2 regions of the Streptomyces aquilus genome follow, and region 2 is predicted to be linked to the other one. Evidence: riboswitches for the same ligand, from Rfam matches in the RefSeq annotation. Region 2 holds a riboswitch; the other holds the start of a gene.
What was found. Region 2 has a riboswitch for cobalamin ahead of EJC51_RS12360 (cobalamin biosynthesis protein). Riboswitches for the same ligand answer to the same signal wherever they lie in the genome.
Positions count from the first base shown of each region.

Region 1: linked by a shared signal. The riboswitch ahead of EJC51_RS32165 (ribonucleoside-diphosphate reductase subunit alpha) and the one ahead of EJC51_RS12360 (cobalamin biosynthesis protein) in region 2 are both predicted to bind cobalamin.

Region 1 is NZ_CP034463.1:6,945,895-6,949,174, forward strand. It holds gene EJC51_RS32165 (ribonucleoside-diphosphate reductase subunit alpha) at 1-1,949, opposite strand, end outside; cobalamin riboswitch at 2,075-2,204, opposite strand; gene EJC51_RS32170 (GNAT family N-acetyltransferase) at 2,257-2,760, opposite strand; gene mctP (monocarboxylate uptake permease MctP) at 2,892-3,280, opposite strand, start outside.
Region 2 is NZ_CP034463.1:2,667,325-2,670,604, forward strand. It holds gene EJC51_RS12350 (inorganic phosphate transporter) at 92-1,336, shown strand; gene EJC51_RS12355 (hypothetical protein) at 1,365-1,586, shown strand; cobalamin riboswitch at 1,757-1,897, shown strand; gene EJC51_RS12360 (cobalamin biosynthesis protein) at 1,999-2,940, shown strand; gene EJC51_RS12365 (cobyric acid synthase) at 2,937-3,280, shown strand, end outside.

The sequences.
Region 1 (3,280 bases), 4.3 Mb from region 2:
GCCACCAGGTAGGAGTTGACCTGGAGGAACTCGCCGGACAGGGTCTCGCGCTTGAAGAGGTTGGAGACCTGCGGCTCGATGCACTCGTAGACGCCCGCGATCGAGGCGATGGTGGCGGTGGGCGCGATGGCCAGCAGCAGGCTGTTGCGCATGCCGACCGCGGCGACCCGGGCCCGCAACGCCTCCCAGCGCTCCGGCCAGGTGAGCTCGACGTCGTAGTGGTCGGGGTGCAGCACGCCCTGCGCGGTACGGGTCTTCTCCCACGCCGGGAGCGGGCCGTTGCGCTCGGCGAGGTCGGCGGAGGCCTCGTACGCGGCGAGCATGATGCGCTCGGCGATGCGCGTGGACAGCTCACGGGCCTGCGGCGAGTCGAACGGCAGCCGCAGCTTGAAGAAGACGTCCTGGAGGCCCATCGCGCCCAGGCCCACCGGACGCCACTTGGCGTTGGAACGGCCCGCCTGCTCGGTCGGGTAGAAGTTGATGTCCACCACGCGGTCGAGGAAGGTGACGGCGGTGCGGACGGTGGCGTCCAGCCGCTCCCAGTCGATGTCCCCGTCGACCACGAACGCGCCCAGGTTCACCGACCCCAGGTTGCAGACGGCCGTCTCGCCGTCGTCCGTGACCTCCAGGATCTCCGTGCAGAGGTTGGAGGAGTGGACGACATGGCCGGGCAGCGCCGTCTGGTTGGCGGTGCGGTTGGCGGCGTCCTTGAAGGTCATCCAGCCGTTGCCGGTCTGCGCGAGGGTGCGCATCATGCGGCCGTACAGGTCACGCGCCGGGATCGTCTTCTTGGCGAGACCGGCCGCCTCCGCCTTGCGGTACGCGGCGTCGAACTCCTCGCCCCACAGGTCGACCAGCTCGGGCACGTCCGCCGGGGAGAACAGCGACCACTCGGCGTCGGCGTTCACGCGGCGCATGAACTCGTCCGGGATCCAGTGCGCGAGGTTCAGGTTGTGCGTACGCCGGGCGTCCTCACCGGTGTTGTCGCGCAGCTCCAGGAACTCCTCGATGTCGGAGTGCCAGGTCTCCAGGTAGACGGCCGCGGCTCCCTTGCGCCGGCCGCCCTGGTTCACGGCGGCCACCGAGGCGTCCAGCGTCTTCAGGAACGGCACGATGCCGTTGGAGTGCCCGTTGGTGCCCCGGATCAGCGAACCGCGGCTGCGGATACGGGAGTACGACAGGCCGATGCCGCCGGCGTGCTTGGAGAGCCGGGCGACCTGGTGGTAGCGGTCGTAGATGGAGTCCAGCTCGTCCAGCGGGGAGTCGAGGAGGTAGCAGGACGACATCTGGGGGTGCCGGGTGCCGGAGTTGAACAGCGTGGGGGAGGACGGCAGGTAGTCGAGGCGGCTCATGAGCCCGTAGAGCGCGGCGACTTCGTCCAGGGCACGGGTCGTGTCGTCCTCGGCGAGGCCGGCGGCGACGCGCAGCATGAAGTGCTGGGGCGTCTCGATGACCTGGCGGGTGATCGGGTGCCGGAGGAGGTAGCGGCTGTGGAGCGTACGCAGGCCGAAGTAGCCGAAGCGGTCGTCGGCGGCCGGGTCGATCAGGGCGTCGAGCCGTGCGGCGTGCACCCGTACGAACTCCGCGGTGCGGTCGGCGATCAGGCCCTCGCGGTGGCCGACCTCGACCGACTCGGTGAAGGACGTGACGCCCTGGGAGGCGGCCTCGGCGGCGATGCTGATGGTCAGCAGCCGGGCGGCCAGCCGGGAGTAGGCGGGGTCCTCGGAGATGAGTCCGGCGGCGGCCTCCGTCGCCAGCTCGCGCAGCTCCACGCCGCCATCGGAGTCCGCCCGGCCCGAGCGGCCGCGCAGCGCGGCGGCGGCGACCCGTCCGGGGTCGGCGTCGGGCAGGTCGGCGGTCAGCTCGGTCAGGGTCCGCAACAGGGCGGTACCGGGACCGTCGTTCTCCGCCTGGACCGCTGAAGCCGGATCTGCTGGCGCGATGGTCACGTGGGGGCTCTCCCTCGCTCGGCACGGGGGCCTGGCGGAGAGCAGGGGGCAGCACGAGCGCACGCGGCGTCGCGTCCACCGGCCCACTCCGCGAGGCCCGGACGTCATGGCACCCGGGCCACGGCGGCCTGGGCACGCTGTCGGCAGGTCCTCGGACTGACTCCCGTACACGCACAAGGCATGCACAAGTACACCGTTGCGGGACAGTTCCGGATTCGCACCGGATTCCCCTGCGACGACAGCGAGCATGAGCATACATCTTGTGCCGGGTTCGAGTGGCACCCCTAGATGTTGTGTCGCGGTGACTTCAGAGCGTCAACTCATAGGTGAGAAGCGTGAACTCCACGCCCGGAATCGGCTGCCAGTCGCGGTGCGGGGCGCGGACGAAGCCGAGGCGCTCGTAGATGCGGTGGGCGGCGCGCATGACGGGCTGGGTCGACAGGACCATGCCGATGTCACCGGCAGCCCTGGCGCGGTCGACACAGGCCTGTACGAGGGCTTGTCCGGCGCCTCTTCCGCGGGCCTCCGGGGCCACGGCCAGCATGCGGATCTCCGATTCGCCGGGGCGGGAGAGCTCGGCCATGGCGCCGCCGGTCGAGGCGACGTAGGTGACGGTGCCCAGGAGGTGGCCGTCCTGGGCGGCGACGAGCACCTCGGCCGCGGCTGCCCGTTTGGCGACGTCTCTCAGTTCGCCGAGGTACCAGTCGCTCTCGCCGAAGGCGAGGAGGCCGTCCTGGATGTAGGCCTGGGCGGTGATCTCGCCGAGTTCGTCGTATTCGGTAGGTTCTGCCGGCCGGATCAGTATGTCCATGCACGTGAGTTTGCACGAAAAGCGGGCCGCCGAGGGTCTTGCTCTCGGTGGCCCGCTGCGGGTCGTACGTGGTTGCTCGCGCCCACGCGGCGGAGCCGCACATCGAAACAGCCCCGCGCCCCTAGGGGCCTCTAGTGAGCGGCGCCAGCAGTTGCCGGGGGAAGCTCCACCTGGACGCCCGGGTCGCCCGCGTCCGCCGTGTAGTCCTCCGGGCTCGTCTCGTCGATGCCCTCGGGGGCCTTGAAGGCCTTCAGGACGAAGGTCAGGACCACCGTCACCACCACGTTCAGGACGAACGCCGTCAGGCCGATGTAGCCGATCTCGCCGATGCCGGGGATCTCCTTCGCGGAGCCGCCGAAGTGCTTCTGCGTCGGCGAGGCGACGCCGTATGCGGCGACCGTGCCGTAGATCATGCCGACCGCCCAGCCGGCGAGCAGCGCCCAGCGGTGGAACCAGCGGGTGAACAGACCGCCGACCAGGGCCGGGAAGGTCTGGAGGATCCAGATGCCGCCCAGCAGCT
Region 2 (3,280 bases):
GACACCGTGCGGCCCGCCTCAGTTCATCTTCCGTTCACCCTGGTTACCTACGTTCAACGAGCCAATGACGCTCGAACGATTGCCTGGGTAAATGGAAAACTTCTCGCTGATCCTCGCGATTGTGGTGGTAACCGCACTCGCGTTCGATTTCACGAACGGTTTTCACGACACCGCCAACGCGATGGCCACGACCATCTCGACCGGTGCGCTCAAGCCCAAGGTCGCGGTGGCCATGTCCGCCGCGCTCAACCTTGTGGGCGCCTTCCTCTCCGTGGAGGTCGCCAACACGATCTCCAAGGGTCTCGTCGACGAGAGCGGCATACGTCCAGAGGTGATCTTCGCGGCCCTGGTGGGCGCGATCCTCTGGAACCTGCTGACCTGGCTGGTCGGACTCCCCTCCAGCTCCTCGCACGCCCTCATGGGCGGTCTGATAGGCGCCACCATCGCTTCGGCGGGCACGGGCGCGGTCCACGGTGACGTCCTGGTCACCAAGGTCCTGATCCCGGCGATCGCGGCCCCGCTGGTCGCGGGCATCGCGGCCATGCTGGCCACGCGGCTCTCCTACTCCCTCGGCAAGAAGGCGGACGGCAAGTCGGCCGCCAAGGGCTTCCGCGCGGGCCAGATCGCCTCGGCCGGCCTGGTGTCCCTCGCCCACGGCACGAACGACGCGCAGAAGACGATGGGCATCATCACCCTCGCCCTCGTCGCCGGCGGCGCCGTCGCGCCCGACTCCGACCCGCCCACCTGGGTCATCCTCTCCGCCGGTCTGGCCATCGCGCTCGGCACGTACCTGGGCGGCTGGCGCATCATCCGCACGATGGGCAAGGGCCTGACCGACCTCCAGCCGCAGCAGGGCTTCGCCGCCCAGACCAGCGCGGCGACGGTCATCCTGGCCTCCTCGCACCTCGGCTTCTCCCTCTCCACCACGCACTCCGTCTCCGGTTCGGTGATGGGCGCGGGCCTCGGCCGCAAGGGCGGCGTGGTCCGCTGGTCGACGGCGACGCGGATGTTCGTGGCGTGGGGTCTCACGCTCCCGGCGGCCGCCCTGGTGGGTGCGCTGGCCGAGTCCGTGTGCGACCTCGGCGACTGGGGCACGGCGCTCGTCGCGGTCTTCCTGATCGCCTCCAGCGCGGCCATCTGGAAGATCTCGCGCCGCGAGGTCGTGGACGCGTCGAACGTCAACGACACCGACGAGCCGGCCGGTGTGGTCACCACGGCGATCGCGGCCGTGACTCCGCCCCCGGCGGGCCCGGTGGCGGACGACCTGACCGCCACGATCCCCGCCCCGGCAGCGGCCACCACGGAGCCGGCCGTACCGCCGGCCGCCGCGGTCTGAGCCTCAGCGACGAAGGAAAGCAAGCAACATGAAGATCGACTGGCAAGCACTGGGCTCCGTCTTCGGCGTCAGCCTCGTCGTCACCGTCGCCCTCGTGGCCCTCTTCACCCTCGGCATCATGGGCCTCTCCCGCCAGGAGCGGGCCTCGGCCGCGGGCGGCTCGGCCGCCCTCGCCGTGACCGGCGCGTACGCCTGCTTCGCCGCGTGTGCGGCGGCTGTGGGGTACGGGATCTATCTGATCGTGGCGTAACACCCGCCGCGACGAGTCACGCCCTGTTCCGGGGTCCCCTCAAAGGGGTTTCCGGGACGGGGCGTTCTCGCGTTCCAGGCGGGCTCCGGGCCCCCGTGTTCCGTGCTCGCCCGCCCCGCGATGTGGGGTTCTGCACACTCCGCTCTCGCAGGTCAACAGCGAGTTGACGGCTCTTCCGGGCCCGTGGTGGACTGCCGGGGCCAAGTACGGCGGCCAGGGAGGAAGTCCGGTGTGAATCCGGCGCGGTCCCGCCACTGTCACCGGGGTAGGTAGCCCCGGGAGCCAGGAACTCCCACCGCCGGTCTCGTCGAACCAGGGCGTGGACACCCTGAGTGAGGACATGTCGCCATGCTCGCCTGCCGTTTGAGGTACCGCACCAGGTCGCTGCCCGACCCCACGGCCGGCTGAGCCGATGCGTGCCGATCGCGTCTTCGCGTACGGCGCCGCCGCCGGGCTCGTCGGGGATCTGCTGCTCGGTGATCCGCGCCGGGGGCATCCGGTCGCCGCGTTCGGACGGGCCGCCGGTGCCGTGGAGAAGGTGCTGTGGCGAGATCACCGGGGATGGGGTGCGCTGCACACCGCCGTGTGTGTCGGGGGTGCCGTGGGGCTGGGTGCCCTCGCGCAGAGGGTCGTACGTCCTTCCCGTACCGCCTCCGTCGTACTGACCGGCGCCGCCACCTGGGCCGTCGTCGGGGGGACCTCGCTCGCGCGGGAGGCGCGGGGTATCGGACGAGCCCTGGAGGCCGGTGATGTCGAGGGCGCTCGTGCTCGACTGCCGCATCTGTGCGGGCGCGATCCGCAGGCCCTCGACGCCGACGGGATCGCCCGGGCCGTCGTCGAGTCCGTCGCCGAGAACACCTCCGATGCCGTGGTCGGTGCGCTGGTGTGGGGAGCGGTCGGTGGCGTGCCGGGGCTGCTCGGGTTCCGGGCCGTCAACACCCTCGACGCCATGGTCGGGCACAAGTCCGAGCGGTACCGGCGGTTCGGGTGGGCCTCGGCCCGGCTGGACGACGTCGCCGGGTGGCCGGGGGCGCGGCTGACCGCCGTACTCGCCACGGCCGCCGGTGGTGCCCCTCGCGGTGCCGTGCGCGCCTGGCGGGAGGACGCCGCCAAGCATCCCAGCCCCAACGCCGGGCCCGTCGAGGCATCCTTCGCCGGGGCCCTCGGGGTGCGGCTGGGCGGGACCCTGTCCTACGCGGGGCGGGTCGAGCACCGGCCCGTCCTCAACACCCAAGGGCGCGCCGTCGCCTCGTACGACATCGAGCGCGCCGTACGGCTGTCCCGGCGCGTCGGGCTGCTCGCGCTCGGCGCCTCGGTCGCCGTGCGGGCTCTGCGGAAGGGGCGTGCCTCATGAGTGGGGGCGGGCTGCTCGTCGCCGGGACCACCTCCGACGCCGGCAAGAGCGTCGTCACCGCCGGGATCTGCCGGTGGCTGGTGCGGCAGGGGGTCAAGGTCGCGCCCTTCAAGGCGCAGAACATGTCCCTCAATTCGTTCGTGACGCGGGAGGGCGCGGAGATCGGGCGGGCTCAGGCCATGCAGGCGCAGGCCTGTCGGGTCGAGCCGACCGCGCTCATGAATCCCGTGCTGCTCAAGCCCGGTGGGGAGCAGAGCAGCCAGGTCGTGCTGATGGGCAAGCCCGTCGGCGAGATGAGCGCGCGCGGGTATCACGGCGGGCGGCAGCAGAAGCTGCTCGG